3 regions of the Dactylosporangium sp. NPDC006015 genome follow, and region 2 is predicted to be linked to each of the others. Evidence: riboswitches for the same ligand, from Rfam matches in the RefSeq annotation. Region 2 holds a riboswitch; each other region holds the start of a gene.
What was found. A riboswitch is a leader RNA that binds a small molecule or an ion and turns the genes downstream of it on or off. The one in region 2 is predicted to bind cyclic di-AMP.

Region 1 (5,706 bases), on a different contig from region 2:
CGCCCCGGCCGCCTGCCACACCCCGCGCCACACCGCGAGGGCCCGCACCAGCCGCGTCATGTCCGCGTTCTTCGGGTCGAACTCGATCCTGAACTGCAGCGAGTCCGTCGCCGCCCGCTTGAGCTGCTCCGCGGCGGTCATGGTCTTGCGGGCCGTCTCCGCCCCGATCCCCGGCACCTTCGTGAGCCGCTCGGGCCCGGACCGCAGCACGTCCGCCACCGAACAGATCCCGTGCGCCGGCAGCTCGTCGAGCCGCGCCCGGCCGTCCACGGTGTCCTTGACCGTCTCGATCGACATCTTGCCGATCGCGTCCCACACCTGTGGCTCGCGCGCCACCTCGTACGCCGCGACGACCTCCTGCCGCGCCGCCGCCACGGTCCCGGTGACCGTCTCGGCGTCGCCCTGCATCTCGCCCGCCCGCGCCAGCAGGGCACGCGCCTCCCGCGGCCTCATGCTCGCTGCGCCGGCATACATGTTCTTGAAGGTACCGATACAGCGCCGGTGCCGCTCGGCGGGTCACTCCGGGAACGGTGGGGTGCGGGTCACGCCGTACACCTGCCAGAAGAAGTCGTTCATGGCCGCGGCGACCGGAGCGTGCCGCGCGACGATCTCCGCGTGCGGTGCGGGGAGCCCGCCGGGTGCCGCTCCCGCCGCGCACCGGCGCAGGTAGGCGTGGCGCTCGGCGGGCCCGGTGATCCCGGCGACGTTGGCGACGATCCAGTTGAGCAGCTCCCGCACGGCGTATTTCGCGTCGTGTTCCCGGTGGTGTACGACGAACGCCCGCTCCTGCGCGGTCAGCTCGAACCGGGGCGACGTGGCCAGCCCGAGATCCGTCAGGTAGAGCCGGTCGCCGTCGGTCAGGATGTTGCCGAAGTGCGCGTCGAAGTGCAGCAGCCCGTTGGCGTTCATGAAGGCGACGGCGGTCTTCAGGCGGCGCTCCACCGTGCCGACGGCGTCCGGATGCTCGCGCAGCCACGCGTCCAGGCGCTGCGGGACGTACTCGAGGAACAGCACCACGCTCGCCGACGCCGCCGCGAGCGCCTCCAAGCGCCGCCGCACCGCCGTCGAACCGTCCCAGTACGCGACGGCCCGGTCGATGTCCTGGTGCTCCTCGGCCGGCGGCGGCGCGCCCGGCAGCACGCGCCAGTGGTAGAGCAGCGGGAACGCCTCGGTCCTGCCGTCCAGCACCCAGCTCGTCGTCATGGTGTTCGCCGCGAGCTCCCGCCACGCGCCGAAGCCGCCGCCGCCGTGCGCGACGACGCTGTAGTGGCAGGACGTCGGCAGGTCGAACAGGTTCGCCGTCGACCGCACGTGCCGCGGGAGCCGCTCCAGGTCGGTCAGCGCGAGCCGCTTCGCGAAGACCGGCGTGCCGGCGACGTCCACCAGGGCCGAGGCGCCGCCGACGCCGACGCCGAGCGCCTGGGCGTTGTCGACGAGCTTGGCGAGCCTGGCGTCGCTGAGCAGGGCCAGCTCCGTGGAGACCGCGCAGAACCTGCTCAGCCGGGACATGGCGGCAGCCTAGCCCGTGCGCGGCGCCGCCGGGGGCGGGTGGCGCTCCGTACGATGCGCGCATGGGCAACGACGGCACAGAGGGACGCTCCTACCGCAAGGCCGCGGTGCGGCGGGCGGAGATCCTGTCCCAGGCCATCGCGCTGTTCGCGGAGCGGGGCGTGGACGCGTCGTTGCGCGCGATCGGTGCGGCGATCGGGGTCTCGCACGCGGCGCTGCGGTACTACTTCTCGTCGCGCGACGAGCTGCTGGTCGAGGTGTACCGGGCGCACGAGCAGGTCGAGCACGGCGACGCGGCGCAGAACGGGCTGTCGGCGGTCCGGCTGATGGAGCGCAGCGCGGAGCGCAACCGCACGATCCCTGGCCTGGTCGAGCTCTACGCCACGCTGACCACGGACGCCCTGCAGGCGGGGCAGCACCCGCTCACCCACGAGTTCGTGCGGGACCGCTTCCGGCTGCTGCGCTCGCACCTCGCCGAGCGGGTCCGCGCCGGCCAGCGCGCCGGCGCGATCGCCGCGGACATCGATCCCGACGACGCGGCGGCGCTGGTCATCGCCGCCTCCGACGGGCTGCAGCTGCAGTGGCTCCTCGACCCCGAGGCGGTGGACGTACGGCGCGCGCTGGCCCTGCTCGAGCGGCTGCTCCCCTCGTCGCCGACGGACGGGCCCGGAGCCGCTTGACCCCAGATTCTTCCATTGGAAGAATCACGCCGAGCCGCTGCCCCGCAGCGCGGAGCGGAGGCACGCAGACATGGTCCTTCCCGAGCAGGTCGAGCCGGCGGATCCGGCGCTCGACAAGCCCACGGCGCACGCGTCGGCGCTGCGGCTGACCCTCGCGTCGCCGCTCTACCGGGGCGCCACGCTCGCGGTGTTCCTGTCCGCGCTCGGCTTCTCGGCCGCCGCCCCGCAGATCGCGACGTTCCTGGTCAACGACCTGCACGCCTCGCTCACCGCGGCGGGGCTGTTCTACCTGACGAACCTGGCCGCGCCCGTGGCCGGGTTCCTGGTCGGCCGGCGGTCCGACCGCACCGGGCGCCGTCTCGGGCTGTTCCGCATCTGCGCCGCCGCCGGGTTCGTGGGCTGGATCGGCATCGCGTACTCGACCGAGCTGTGGATGCCCTACGTCATCAGCGCCGTCGTCGGCGGGTTCGGCGGCGCCGCGACGTCGCAGCTCTTCGCCGCCGTCCACGACGAGCTCAAGGCGCACCCCGGCCCGAACAACGACGGGGTGGTCGCCGTCGTGCGGATGGCCCTGACCGGCGGCTGGGTCGTCGGCCCGGTGGCCGGGTCGTTCCTGGCGGCGCAGACGTCGCTGCGCACCATGCTGGTCGCCACGGCGGTCTGCACGCTCGCCCAGATCGTGCCGCTCGGCGCGCTCCGGACAGCACCGGCGGCACCGGCCGGACCCGGCGACGCGCCGGGGGTCGGCCACCGGGGCCCCGGCCTGCGGGCGATGCTGCCGCTGCTGGCGTTCACCGGCCTCTACGTCCTCGTGTACGCCGGCGAGCCCGTCAAGTACGCGTACCTCCCGCTGTACATGAACGACCAGCTGCACTTCCCGGCCGGCCTCAGCGGCGCGGTCATCGGCATCCAGCCGCTGGTCGAGATCGTGCTGATGCCCGTCGCCGTGGTCGTGGCCCGCCGGACCGGCATGATGGAGCTGATGGTCCTCGGCGCCGGGTTCGGCGTGGCCGCCAACGTCTGCTTCGCCGTCACCGGCAACGCCGCCGGTCTGTTCGCCGGGCAGATCCTCATGGGCGGCGTGTGGGGCGTCTTCGCCACGCTCGGCATCATCGTCGCCCAGCGGCTCCTGCCGACCGCTGTCGCCACCGCGTCCGCGATCTTCATGAGCTCCACCGCGCTCGCCTCCGCCCTCGGCGGTGCGGCCGGCGGCACCGGCGCCGCCGCCATCGGGCTCCCGCGGGTGTTCCTCATCCCGGCCGCCCTCGCCCTGCTGGCCGTCGCCGGCCTGGCCGTCATGGCCCGCTCCACCGACCGCCACCGGTGACGAGCCGGGCAGGTCAGTCTTGTGTCTACGTTAAGTGTGGCTTAGATCGAGCGCCGGCAGTGTGGTCCGGCGTTACGTTTGGGCCGGCCTGCCGGACATCGCCCGCCCCGCCGGGGTGGCCGGGCAGCCACCGCCGAGTTGTCGGTCGCGCGGGCACGATGCGTGCGGCCGGTGAGCCGGGGAACCAATCGGGGCTTCCCCATGGGGTGAATCCGCGCCCGCCACACCGGGGCGCGGTAGGGCGCGCCTTCTTCTCGCCCGAATCCGTCAGCTAACCCGGTAGGCGGTCAGCGAAGAAGGACTGTGCCGTGTTCAACGGACGTACGACGCTCCGCGCCTCGGTCGTCGCGCTGGCGGTGGCGGCAATGATCGCCCCGGCCTGCGCCGCGCAGGCGGACCCGACGCCGCAGGAGCTCCAGGCCCAGATCGACAAGGGCAACCAAGAGGTCGAGCACGTCGTCGAGCTGTACAACAAGGTCAACGGCGACCTGGAGACCACCCAGGCGGCGATCACGAAGCTCCGGGCCGACATGGCGCCGCTGCAGGAGACCATGGCGACGGCGCAGGACAACGCCTCGGCGCTCGCGGTCAACGCGTACAAGACCGGGGGCGACCTCGGCACTCTGTCACTGATGCTGGGGGCGACGTCGACCGACACGCTCACCGCCCGCGTCGGCACCCTCCAGCAGATCTCGCACAGCCAGCAGCGGGACCTGGCGGCGTACACGGCGGCGAAGGGCGCGCTCGACACCGAGCAGCGGCGCCTGGACGAGACCCTCGCCGCGCAGAGCCAGCAGAAGACGGAGCTGGAGACCCGCCGCAAGAAGATCGAGGGTGACATCGCCCGCCTCGACGCGCTGCAGGCCAAGGCCGAGGCGGCCGCCGCCGCGGCGAAGGTCAAGACCACCACCCCTCCCCCGGCGACGACCCCGGCCAAGCCGCCGGCCGTGTCCGGCAACGCCGGCAAGGCCGTCAACTACGCCTGGGCACAGCTCGGCAAGAAGTACGTGTGGGGCGCGGCCGGACCAAACACGTTCGACTGCTCGGGCCTGACCATGATGGCGTGGAAGGCGGCCGGCGTGACGCTGCCGCACAACGCCGCGCAGCAGTGGTCGAAGGTCCGCCACATCTCCCGCAGCCAGCTCGCCCCCGGCGACCTGGTGTTCTACAACGGCCTCGGGCACGTGGGCATCTACATCGGCAACAACCAGATCATCCACGCCCCGAACAGCCGCACGGTCGTCAAGGTCGCTCCCGTCGACATCGACACGCTGTACGGCTACGGCAGGGTCGCGTAGTCACGGACGGTAGTCTGCCGGGCATGCGCATGTTGCATCTCGGGCTGCGGGTCACGGATCTGGAGCGCTCGCTCGCGTTCTACACCGCGGTCGGCTACGCGAAGGTCGGCCACGTCCCGGAGACCAGGTTCGGCAGCCTGACGATGCTGCAGCTGCCCGGCGACCCGTTCGTCAGCCTCGAGCTGGTGCACGACCCCGCCCGGCCGGTCACCGACACCGGCGCCGTCAACCACCTCGTCATCCAGGTCGGCGACCTCGGCACCACGGTCGCCGACCTGGCCGGCAGGGGCATCGCGGCCGGGCCGCCGACCGACCACGGCGAGGGCATGGCCACGTCCTGGCTCACCGATCCCGACGGGTACCGCATCGAGCTCGTACAGTGGCCGCCCGGCCATCCGGAGGGCATGACCGCGGCCGACTTCGCCTGACCGCCGGCCTGTCATGCGCCCGGCCGCCCGGCTGCACGGCGTGGCGGGTGGTGCGCGGAAACGGTTCGACAGGCGCGGTGACCGGCTGCCACGATCGGACGGTGATCACCGACGTCGACGCCGCGACCCGCTCGTTGCACGGGACGGCGCTGGGCGACGCGTTCGGCGAGACCTGGTTCTTCCGGCCCGCCGACCAGATGCGGTGGCAGATCGAGGAGCGGCTGGTGCCGCAGGGCCCGTGGCCGTGGACCGACGACACCGCGATGACCGTCTCGCTGTACCAGACGCTGCGCGAGCACGGCCGGGTCGAGCAGGACGACCTGGCCCGCCGGCGCGTACGCCGCCGACCCGTACCGCAACTACGGCCCGTCCATGCACGGCGTGCTCCAGGCCATCGGCGACGGCGAACCCTGGCGGTCGGTCACGGCCGCCCAGTTCGACGGCCAGGGCTCGTGGGGCAACGG
Region 2 (5,706 bases):
TTGCGCGCGGGCGAGACGTTGAACGAGGCGGTCTTCTCGTCGTGGAACGGGCACAGCCCTTTCAGGTTGCCGCCCCCGGCCGACTTCAGCGTCACGTGCTCGGAGATCACATCCGCGATCGCGGTGCGCTCCCGTACCAAGGCGATGTCCTCGTCCTTGATCTTGCCGGCCACCCGACGCCACCTCCCCAACCCGAGGCCTACATCCTGCCTCGCGCCTACGACAATTTACGACCTCACCCGTGCAACACCACACCGGCCACGGCCTCGCCCGGACAAAACCACACAGCCACGGCTTCACACGGCCAACACCACACGGGCACCATGGGCGCACATCACCGTGCGATGCTGGCCGCCATGCCGAAACTGCGGGACGAGCGGGTCGCCTGGCTGGCCGTACAGGACCAGCTGCGGCGGCGCAGTCGGCGGCTGGGGCCGTGGGGCTGGCTGCTGACGATCGCCACGCTGGGCGCGTGGGCGGTGCTGCGGTCCCAGGGGCGCGGGTCGGCGCGGATGGCGGCGTATTCGCTCGCCGTCGACCACGTCACCGGCTACCTCGACGACGACGAGCGCGAGACGCTGCGCACGCACGGCACGGTGCCGCCGTGGTTCCTGTTCGAGGTCGAGCGGGCCAGGTGGGCGGCGCGCGACAAGCAGTCGCTCCCCGCCGGCCGCGAGACCCGGCTGGAGCGGCGCCGCCGGATCCTGCTCAGGGTCGTCCTCACGGGGACCGTCGCGGCCACCGTCCTCGTGTTGTCACCGACCGTGTGGGTACGGGCGGCCTCCCTCGGCCGTATCGGTCCCGCCTCGACGGCCCCGGAGGCGGACGTCGCGATCGTGTTCGGGGCCCAGGTCGCGCCGGGCGGGCAGGAGCCGATGCCGTTCCTCAAGGGGCGGCTCGACGTCGCCGCGCAGCTGCTCACGTCCGGCAAGGTGAAGGCGCTGCTCATCTCCGGTGACGCGCAGGGCGGATCCGGAGATGAGGTCCGGGTGATGCGCGACTACCTGGCGGGCAAGGGCGTCGATCCGGCCAGGATGGTCGTCGACCCGCACGGACTCGACACCTATGACACGTGCCGCCGTGCCCGCGACGTGTACGGCGTGACGAAGGCCATACTCGTCAGCCAGGAGCTGCACCTGCACCGTGCGGTGACGCTGTGCCGGCGGCTGGGCGTCGACGCGTACGGGGTGCCCGCCCTCTGCGAGGGATGCCAGCAGGTGACGATCTGGTACAACACGGCCAGGGACGTCGCGGCCGGGCCGAAGGCCGCCTGGGAGGCCCTCCGGCACCGACAGGCCGCAGTCGTGTCACCACCGGATCCATCCCTGCTGCAGGCGATGCGCTGACCCGCCCACCATCGTGGTTTTGGGCACGTCCGGCAGGCACCGGCGGCATACTTGACCCGTCCACGGCGCCGACATCAGATCGGCGCTTGTCCATGCCTGGCCCGATGGGTGGTGCGTTACCGGTGATGATCCCGCGTCCGGGGGTTTCCGGCTGATGGTCACCGTGCTGCGCACCGTCGACGACGTCCTCGCATGGGCGGAGCTGCTGGTCGGGCCGCCGCTGCGCACCGCCGTCGGGCGCCTCCCGGAGCCGTCGCGCGAGGTGGCCGAGCTGCAGCTCGGCGGGCTCGACGAGGATCCGCCCGCCGCCCGTACGCGCGCCGCACTGACACTCGTCTGCGCGGGCGCCGTCGGTGGTGACCCGCACGACGCGGTGGCGGGCGCCGTCGCGGTGGAGCTGGTGCACCACTGGTCGGGGCTGCAACGGGACCTGTTCGACGGCGACCTGACCCGCCTGCACCGGCCGACCGCCTGGAGCGTGGTGGGGCCGCACCCGGCGACGCTGGGCGGGCAGGCGATGCTGGCGCTCGCGTTCGACGTGGCGGCGACCGGCGACCCGACCAGACGCGTGCCACGCCCGCTGCGCCAGGCCAGCCGCGCCACGCCCGACACCGCGCCGTCCGTGCCGGCTGTGCCGTCCGTGCCCTCCAGGGAGCCGGTGCGGCAGGACCGGGCGACCCGGGACAGGTTCACCGAGCAGCACGGCACCCCCGACCCGTGCGCCGACGCGCGGCGGCAGTCCGGGGCGGCATCCGTCGACCGGGCCGGCGTCCGCATCCTCGGCGACACCGTCCAGCAGCTCCTGCACGGCCAACACACCGACCTCAGCACGGCCCTGGACCCCGTGCTGCCCCGGCACCGCTCCGGCAACGACCTGCTCCGCACGTGCATCTCCGCGGTCGAGCAGCGCAGCGGCGCCCTCTTCGGCTGCGCGTGCGCCCTCGGCGCGCTCGCCGGCGGCGGCGACCCGGCACGGGTCGAGCAGCTGCGGCTGTTCGGGGTGCGGCTCGGGCTGGCCGTCCGGTTCGCCGAGGACCTGCAGGGCATCTGGGGCGACCCGGCCGTGACGGGCCGCCCGGCGTTCGCCGACCTGCGCGGACGCCGCCGCTCACTGCCGGTCGCCGCCGCCCTCGCCGCGGGCGCCGACGAGCTGGCCGACCTGCTGCACCGCGAGACCCGCCTCAGCGAGGCCGACCTGGAGCGCGCCGCGAAGGTCGTCGAACGCTCCGGCGCCCGCTCCTGGTGCGCCCAGCAGGCCGACGACCTCCTCGCGCAGGCCCTGGTCGCCCTCGACCTGGCGATCCCCGAGCCGGCCGCGGTCGCCGAGCTCGTCGCCCTGGCCCGCTGGGCGACCCGCCACCCGGCCTGACCAACACCCCCGCCGGCGATCCACAAACCCGCGCCTGACCGGCGACCCATGAACCGGCGCCTGACCGGCGCGACCCGAGAAGGCGCGCCGGCCGGGTGCGGGTGAGCGTCAGGAGAGGGCGGCGACCACCTGCTCCGCGCGGGTGGCGTGCTTCTGGTACGCGCCCGGGAACGCCGACCGCTGCACCGCCTGGGCCGCGGCGGTCACGCTCATCCGCTGCCAGCCCTCGACCCGGTTGAGGGCGTTGTAGAAGAGCATCGCGGAGTGGGCGGGGTTCATCAGCTCGGCGACGGTGCCCCAGCCCTGGCTGGCCCGCTGCTGGAAGAGCCCGACCGAGTCGTGGTCGGTCGAGGTGCCGTCGTGCGGCAGCCCGAGGGACGCGGGCACGGCGGAGCTGGCGACGTTGTACAGGTCGCTCTCCTGCATCGCCGTCGCGATCGCCACGACCAGGGCCCGGTCGGGCATGCCCTGCGCCCGGCCCTGCTTGACGATGATCGCGGCGTTGTCCATCTGCCGCTGGTCGAGGCCGGCGACGGGCTTGACGACCGGCGGCGCCGGCGGCACGGGCGCGGCGGGCACCGCGACGGCCAGGGGCCCCGTCGCGGGCGCCGGCGCCGCATCGGCGGAGGGCGCGGACGACGGCCCCGAAGCGGACAGGGACGACGGCGACGGCCAGGACCAGGCGGCCGCGGACTCGGCATACGCGGGGCCGGTGAACATCGACGCCGGCGAGTCAGCCGGCAGGGTGCCCAGCAGCGTGGCGGACAGGACGGCGACCGAGACGGTGCCGGCCCTGGCGCCGAGCACGGGCACCAGCCGGCGATGTCGCGGGTGGAACTGGCGTGGCAACACCTTCAATATGGGCTTCACTACTGATGTTTCCTTCGTTTGCAGGCAGAAGACATGCGGCATCGGCACGCCGCCCGAGGACGGCATGCTGGAAGGGGGGAACCAGTGGTGAGGTGTTACGAGGGCGCGCGGGCGGCCGGCATCGACGCAGACTCCTTCCGGTGCCGCCTACCGGGTTAGCTGACGGGTTCGGGCGGGAAGTTTCGCCCTACCGCGGCCAGGCCGCGGATACACCCCAGAGGACGCGCATGGGTCCCCGGCTCGCGAAGATCGCGACTCGACGGCGCCCGCCCGGCAGCACCGATGCGGTGCAGGTCGACCGGAGCGGACTCAACGACCCTACTGGGCCGTCTCGGGCCGGGCCAACCGCAGCAACGGCAATCCACCCTGAGCACCCGGACGCTCACCGAACGCCGTCACCCGTCTGGTCACCTCGCCGGCGTGACGACCGCCCTTGACCAGGTACATCGCGCGGTCGGCGGCCCGCAGCGCGGCGCCCGCGTCCTCGACCGTGTCATCGATCACGGCCACGCCGACGCTGACCCTGACCCGCATGATCTGCCCCTGGTGCGTGACGGGTGCGCAGACGGCGCGTTCGAGGCGGTCGACCAGCACGCCGAGGTCGCCGGCGGCGACGTTGCCCATGAGGACGACGAACTCGTCGCCGCCGAGGCGCGCGACGGTGTCGGTGGGCCGCACCAGCGACTGGAGGCGCTGCGCGACGGCGACGAGGACCGCGTCGCCGGCCTCGTGGCCGAGGGTGTCGTTGACGATTTTGAAGTCGTCGAGATCGCAGAAGAACAGCGCGCTGATCACCTGCTCGGTGCGGGCCCGCCGGATCGCGGCCGCGAGGGGTTCGGCGACGGCCTCGCGGTTGGCCAGGCCGGTCAGCGGGTCGCGGGAGGCCCTGCGCACCAGGTCGGCCTCGGTGGCCTTGCGGCTGGTGATGTCCTGCACCTGCGTGATCGCGAACGCGGGCGACCCGGCGACCACCGACATCGTCGCGGAGATCCAGATCGTCTCGCCGTCGCCGCGGACGCAGCGCACCTCGTAGTCGCGGATCGTGCCGGCGCCGCCGGCGAACACCTCCCGGCTGCGCTCGAAGTCGTCAGGGTGGATGAAGTCGCCGAAGCGCATCGAGACGAGCACGTCCTCGTCCCGCCCGAGCAGCTCGCACAGCGCGGGGTTGACCCGGACGAGGCGGGTCGTGTCGGCTCCCTCCAGGCCGATCATGCACATGCCGGTGCCGGCGCCGTTGAACGCGAGCCGGAACGCGGCCTCGCTCGCCTCCAGGTGCTGCCGCTCCCGGCGCAGCGCCTCGACCAGGTTGGCGTTGTTGATCGCGATGCCGGCCTGCGCGGCGAGCATCTCCAGCAGCTCGCGCTGGAACGCGCCGGGCCGCCTGCCGTCGGCGGGCAGGTCGACGCTGAGCACGCCGACGAGCGAGCCGTCGGGCGCGCACAGCGGCGCGAACAGGGCGTCGAGGGGGTGCCAGCGCTCCTCCTCCGGGATGCCGTCCGCGCCGTCGGGGGCGGCGGGGATCCAGGACTGGATGCCGTCGTTGTGCCGCTCGTGCGGCAGGAACCGCAGCTGCCCCCACTCGTCGGCGGCGGCGAGGTGCGCGTCGAACTCCGCCGCCGGGTACCGGACGCCGAGCAGCTCCGCCCGCGCCTCCTCGGACCCGGCGATGGCGACCGCCTCGTACACACCCTCCGGATGCAGGTAGTTGACCACGGCGGCGCCGAACCCGACGTGCTCGACGACGGCGTCGGCAATCCGGTTCAACGTCTCGACGACGGTGCTGCCGGTGTTGATCCGCCCCGTGATCCGGTAGACGGAACGGATGGCGGCCATCGCCATGTCCCGATCTCGATCCACGGCTCGCCTACCCCGATCCGGCCGACCCTGCAGCCCTCACATCGACGCAACGCCTCCGATCCTAAGCAATTGCGGGCGCGGTCCGCCGCCACGCGGACCCGGGTCAGCGCCGCGGCTGACGACGGCGCGGCGGCGGCCGGCTTACGGTTCCGGCTCGACATCCCGTCGAGCCACACAAAATCGCCTGAAAGGTCGCCATGCCACACAAACTCCGCCGCCTCGTCGCCGGGGGCTGCCTGGTCGCCGCCCCGCTGGTGTACGTGG
Region 3 (5,706 bases), on a different contig from region 2:
CAGAAGAGCGTGACCTGGTTGGTGTGTACCTGCATGAGATCTCCCGCACGCCGCTGCTCGACGCCGCTTCTGAGGTCGAGCTTTCCAAGGCGGTCGAGGCTGGTCTCTATGCGGAGCACCTGCTGGACGAGGGCCGGCTGCCCGACGGTGTGAGCGCCGCCGAGCTGCAGCGCCTCGTCGACGAGGGCGAGCGGGCCAAGGACCGGTTCATCCGGGCCAACCTGCGGCTCGTCGTGTCGATCGCGCGGCGCTATGTGCGGTCCGGCATGCCGATGCTCGACCTCATTCAGGAGGGCAACACCGGCCTGGTCCGCGCCGTCGAGAAGTTCGACTACGTGCGCGGCTACAAGTTCTCGACATACGCGACATGGTGGATCCGCCAGGCGATCAGCCGGGCGATCGCGCAGCAGGAGCGCACGGTCCGGCTGCCCGTCCACCTCGTCGAAGACGTCAACCGGATGCGCAACGTCGCGCGTCAGCTGACCCGCGAGCTCGGCAACGACCCCGAGCCCGAGCAGCTCGCCACCGCCCTCGGCGTCCCCGTCGAGCGCGTCCACGAGCTGAAGCGCTGGTCCCAGGACACCGTCTCGCTCGACACGCCGGTCGGTGACGACGGTGACACCAGCCTCGGCGACCTGGTCTCCGACTCCGACGCACCGTCGCCGGAGGACGTGGTCCTCGCCGCCCTGGAGCGCCAGCGCATCGAGGGTCTGCTCAATCACCTCGACGACCGGTCCGCGGGCATCATGCGCGCCCGCTACGGTCTGGAGGACGGCCGCGAGCACTCGCTGACCGAGGTCGCGAGCCGGTTCTCCCTCTCCCGTGAGCGCATCCGCCAGCTGGAGATCCAGGCCCTCGGCCGTCTCCGCGAGCTGGCCCGTGCCGAAGGCCTCCAGGCCGCCTAGCCCGCAGACGACCCGCAGCCCCTGACCGTCCCGGTCGGGGGCTGCTTCCACATGTTGGGACGCTTAGGTCTCGTTTAGGTCACCGACCATCGATCAACGCCCACGTCCCGTAGCGGTGCCGGCTCGCCCTCAACATTGCGGCACGACGCCCCGGGACCGGCCGCCGGCGCCCCGGCCCGTAACGCAGCGTCAGGAGCGGCGCGGGGCGGGTGCCCGGCTGGCGGCGCGGTGCCGGGAATCGCCCGCCGGGTCCCTTCGATGACGCGTCGCCCGGCTCGCCCGCCGACGTGCCCGCCGGCGGCCCGTCCTCCGGCCCGACCGGCGACGCCCCGGCCCGGGTGACAGAGGCGTCCCCTCCGTGCCGAGTCCTGGCCGTGCCGCGGTCCGGGTGGGCGGGGCGTTCCCGGCTGGTCGGCGGCGTCCGGGCCGGCTGGGCGGCGCTCCTGCCCTGCCCTGTCCGTGCCGTGCCGCGTCCGTGCCGTGCCGTGTCCTGGCCGTGCCGTGTCCGTGCCGTGCCGTGTCCTGGCCGTGCCGTGTCCTGGCCGTGCCGTGCCGTGTCCTGGCGGTGCCTGCCGCGGTCCGGGTGGCGGCCCGGCTGGTCGCGGTGCCAGGGCCCGGGGTGGCGGGCCGGCGGTCGGTGGGCGGGGTCAGGGGCGCCGGGCCACGACGAAGAGGCGCGGGAAGGGCAGGATCGTGCCGAACGGCTCGCGGGGGTAGCGCTCGCGCAGCGCGGCGGCCACCCTGGCCCGGAAGTCGTCGAGCTCCGCACCGGACAGGGCGTCGAAGTAGGGGCGCAGGCCGGTCCCGCTGAACCACTCCAGCACCGGGTCCTCGCCGGGCAGGACGTGGAAGTACGTCGTCTCCCACGCGTCCACGGCCAGGCCGAGCCCGGCGAGGGTGCGCACGTACCAGGCCGGCTCCCGCACCGGCGTCGCGCCGCGCGGCCCCAGGACGGTCGGGTCCAGGATGTCCGCGTCGAGGATCGGCCCGCCCGTCGGGACCTGGAACGCGAGCGTGCCGCCGTCGTCGAGCGCCGCGGCGAGCGTCGGCATCAGCGCGGCATGGTCGTCGACCCACTGCAGGGAGGCGTTGGCGACGATGACGTCCACGGAGCCGCGCTGCGGCCGCCACCCGGCGATGTCGCCGAGCTGGAACGACAGCTGCGGGGTGCCGAGCGCTGCCGCCTTCGCGAGCATCTCGGGGGAGGAGTCGATGCCGAGCACCGCCGCGTCCGGGTAGCGCGTCGCGAGGGTCGCGGTCAGCGTGCCCGGCCCGCACCCGAGGTCCACGACCGCGACCGGCGCGGTGGTCTGGATGCGCGCCACCAGCTCGTGGAAGGGCCGCGCCCGCTCCTCGGCGAAGCGGCTGTACTGCTCGGGATCCCAAGAGGCCATGCCCCAATCTTGCCGGGCATGGCCTCTTCGACGTGCTGTCAGGGCTTACTTGTGCGGTCTGCCGTAGCCGTACGTGTCGCTGCGGCCGTCGATCGACTGGACCTCGACGTTCCGCCCCGTCGTCGGGGCGTGGATCATCTTGCCGTTGCCGATGTAGATGCCCACGTGCCCCAGGCCACGGAAGAACGCCAGGTCGCCGGGGGAGAGCGCGGACCGTGAGATGTGCGTGGTCTTGCTCCACTGCTGCGCCGCGTTGTGCGGCAGGATGACGCCGGCCGCCTTCCAGGCGCCCATGGTCAGGCCGGAGCAGTCCCAGCTGCTGGGTCCGGCGGCGCCCCACTTGTAGGGCTCGCCGAGCTGGGCGCAGGCGAAGGCCACCGCCGCGTTCGCCGGTGACGTGCACTCGGCACCGAGCGCGACCTTGACACCCGTGGAGCCGGTGCCGCCGGTGGTGGAGCGGCGGCGGAGCGCCTCGAGCTTCTTGACGTCGCCCTCGATCTTCTTCTTCTTGGTCTCGAGCTCGGTCTTCTGCGCGGTCTCCGCGGCGAGCGTCTCGTCGATCTTCTTCTTCTCTTCGTCCAGCTTCGACTTGGCCGACGTGAAGTCGGCGATCTCGTGCTGCTGGTGCTTGCCGATCTGCTGCAGCGTGGTCAGCTGGTCCATGAGCGTGTCGGACGACCGCGCGTTGAGCACGATGCTGAGGTTCTGCAGGCTGCCCGCGCCCTTGAACGCCGCGACGGCGATGACGTCCACGTTGGCGTTGGCGTTGGCCATGTTGTCGACGTAGGGCTGGAGCTTCTTCTGCAGCTCGGCGGCGGCCGCCTGGGTGGCGGCCAGATCGCCATTGATCTTGTTGTAGGCCTCGACCAGGTCTTCGAGCTCGTCGCCCGCCTTCTGGATCTGGGCGTCGATCTCGGCCGCTGTCGGATCGGCCTTGGCGACACTCGCGGGCGCCACGATCGCCAGCGACACGACCCCGATGAAGAGCGTGCGCAGCAGGGACCGTTTGGTGCGGTGTCCAGCGGACAAGGGATGACCCTTCTTCACCGACCGCCTACCGGGTTAGCTGACGGGTTCGGGCGGGAAGAGTGCGCCCTACCGCGCTGTGCGGATTCACCCCAAGGACCCTGGGTCCCCGGCTCGACAGCGCCAGAGCGGCGCTCGACTCGGCGGCGCTTGCCCGGCGCCGCCCGGGGTGGGCGACGGACTGCCGTGCAGGCCAGGACATAACTTAACGTGATCACCAACGAAGCGAAACCCGCGAGCGTTGTTGAATATCGATTACCCCAAAAGTCCGAATCACGGCGGGTTGTCGCTCCACATCGGACAGTGACGCACCACAGAAGATGGTGTTGACGGACACACAATTGGGGCTTGATTCTGCTCTGAGACCCGGTTAAATACACGTAACTTTATTCACCGTCGATGCACATAGTTCGCCCACTCCGAACACCCCCGGAGGAGCGTCACCGGATGTTGCGTGTCCAGAACCTCGAGGTCGTCTACGACGACGTGATGCTGGTGCTGCGAGGCGTCAGCCTGCAGGTCCCACCAGGACGCATCGTCGCGCTGCTCGGCGCGAACGGTGCCGGCAAGACCACGCTGCTGCGGGCCCTGTCGGGCCTGCTCGGCGTCCACGACGGCGCCATCACCAAGGGCGCCATCACGCTCGACGAGAAGCCCATCCACCGGCTCAAACCGGCCGCCGTGGTCCGCCGCGGCGTCTCGCAGGTGATGGAGGGGCGCAGGACCTTCGCCGAACTGACCGTCGAGGAGAACCTGCGGCTCGGCGCCCACACCCGCCCGAAGGGCCGGGCGGAGGCGATGGACCGCATGTACACCCTGTTCCCCGTGCTCGCGCAGCGCCGCGGCAGCATCGCCGGCTACCTCTCCGGCGGCGAGCAGCAGATGCTGGCGATGGGGCGGGCGCTCATGTCGGACCCGGCGTACCTGCTGCTCGACGAGCCCAGCCTCGGGCTCGCGCCGCGCCTGGTCGAGCAGGTCCGCGACCTGATCGTGCAGATCAACCAGGCCGGCACCGGCGTGCTGCTGGTCGAGCAGAACGCGACCATGGCGCTGTCGATCGCCGAGCACGGATACGTGCTGGAGACGGGCAAGGTCGTGCTCGACAAGCCCGCCGCCGAACTGCTCGCCGACGACGACATCCGCGAGTTCTACCTGGGACGGGCCGAGCGGTCCTTCCGCGACGTGAAGCACTACAAGCGTCGCAAGCGCTGGCTGTCATAGAAAAATCAGGAGTCGCCGTGCTGCGTTTCGAAGACGTCCGGCTCAGCTTCGCCGGCGTCAAAGCCATCGACGGGGTTTCGTTCACCGTCGCCAAGGACGAGCTCTTCGCCGTCATCGGGCCCAACGGGGCCGGAAAGACGTCGATCTTCAATGTGATCTCCGGGGTGTACCGGCCGCAGCAGGGCAAGGTGTCCCTCGACGGCGCCGACCTCACCGGACTGCGCCCGGACAAGGTCGCCAAGCTGGGCGTGGCGCGCACCTTCCAGAACGTCGAGCTGTTCCAGCACCTGACCGTGCTGGAGAACCTCATGCTCGGCCGGCACCACCACATCCGCTACGGCACGCTCGCCGCGATCGCGTGGCTCGGCCGGGCCCGGCGCGAGGAGATCGCCAACCGGGCCGTGGTCGAGGACATCGTCGACTTCCTCGAACTGGCGCAGTGGCGCCGGCTGCCGGTGGGGTTGCTGCCGTACGGCGTGCAGAAGCGCGTCGAGCTCGGCCGGGCCCTCGCGATGGAGCCGAAGCTGCTGCTGCTGGACGAGCCGGTCGCCGGGATGAACCTGGAGGAGACCGAGGACATGGCCCGCTTCATCCTCGACGTCCGCGAAAAGCTCGGCGTCCCGATGATCCTCGTCGAGCACGACATGGGGCTCGTCATGGACCTCGCCGACCGGGTGATGGTCGTCGACTTCGGCGTCCCCGTCGCCACCGGCACGCCCGCCGAGGTGCAGAGCAACCCCGACGTCCTGCGCGCCTACCTGGGGGAGGTGGAGCGAGCATGACGATCGCCGAACTGGTCAGGCGGCACGCGGAGCGCACGCCCGGCGCCGTCGCCATGCGGGAGAAGCACCGCGGCATCTGGCGCGAGATCACCTGGCGTGACTACTGGAAGACCGCGGAGACCGTCGCCCGGGCGCTCAGGTCGCTCGGCGTCCAGCCCGGCGACCGGGTCGCGATCCAGTCGGAGAACCGCTCCGAGTGGCTCTTCGTCGACGTGGCGACCGTCGCGGTGCGGGCGGCGACCGTCGGGCTGTACCCGACGAACCCGCCGGACGAGGTGCGCCACATGCTCGCCGACTCCGGCGCCCGGATCCTCTTCGCCGAGGACCAGGAGCAGGTGGACAAGGCCCTGGCGGTCCTGGACGACTGCCCCGGGCTGG

Region 1: linked by a shared signal. The riboswitch ahead of ABZ321_RS08770 (NlpC/P60 family protein) and the one ahead of ABZ321_RS14800 (hypothetical protein) in region 2 are both predicted to bind cyclic di-AMP.
Region 3: linked by a shared signal. The riboswitch ahead of ABZ321_RS37680 (NlpC/P60 family protein) and the one ahead of ABZ321_RS14800 (hypothetical protein) in region 2 are both predicted to bind cyclic di-AMP.

The regions. Positions count from the first base shown of each region.
Region 1 covers NZ_JBEXUD010000004.1:56,131-61,836, reverse strand. The annotation lists gene ABZ321_RS08790 (SNF2-related protein) at 1-453, opposite strand, end outside; gene ABZ321_RS08785 (serine/threonine protein phosphatase) at 517-1,509, opposite strand; gene ABZ321_RS08780 (helix-turn-helix domain-containing protein) at 1,572-2,189, shown strand; gene ABZ321_RS08775 (MFS transporter) at 2,260-3,516, shown strand; cyclic di-AMP (ydaO/yuaA leader) riboswitch at 3,638-3,817, shown strand; gene ABZ321_RS08770 (NlpC/P60 family protein) at 3,825-4,814, shown strand; gene ABZ321_RS08765 (VOC family protein) at 4,838-5,242, shown strand; partial or broken gene ABZ321_RS08760 (ADP-ribosylglycohydrolase family protein) at 5,194-5,706, shown strand, end outside.
Region 2 covers NZ_JBEXUD010000007.1:145,079-150,784, reverse strand. The annotation lists gene dnaG (DNA primase) at 1-173, opposite strand, end outside; gene ABZ321_RS14810 (ElyC/SanA/YdcF family protein) at 357-1,346, shown strand; gene ABZ321_RS14805 (polyprenyl synthetase family protein) at 1,501-2,715, shown strand; gene ABZ321_RS14800 (hypothetical protein) at 2,824-3,564, opposite strand; cyclic di-AMP (ydaO/yuaA leader) riboswitch at 3,715-3,857, opposite strand; gene ABZ321_RS14795 (diguanylate cyclase) at 3,904-5,418, opposite strand; gene ABZ321_RS14790 (hypothetical protein) at 5,640-5,706, shown strand, end outside.
Region 3 covers NZ_JBEXUD010000029.1:13,836-19,541, reverse strand. The annotation lists gene ABZ321_RS37690 (sigma-70 family RNA polymerase sigma factor) at 1-905, shown strand, start outside; gene ABZ321_RS37685 (methyltransferase domain-containing protein) at 1,553-2,299, opposite strand; gene ABZ321_RS37680 (NlpC/P60 family protein) at 2,345-3,328, opposite strand; cyclic di-AMP (ydaO/yuaA leader) riboswitch at 3,337-3,481, opposite strand; gene ABZ321_RS37675 (ABC transporter ATP-binding protein) at 3,773-4,546, shown strand; gene ABZ321_RS37670 (ABC transporter ATP-binding protein) at 4,564-5,328, shown strand; gene ABZ321_RS37665 (AMP-binding protein) at 5,325-5,706, shown strand, end outside.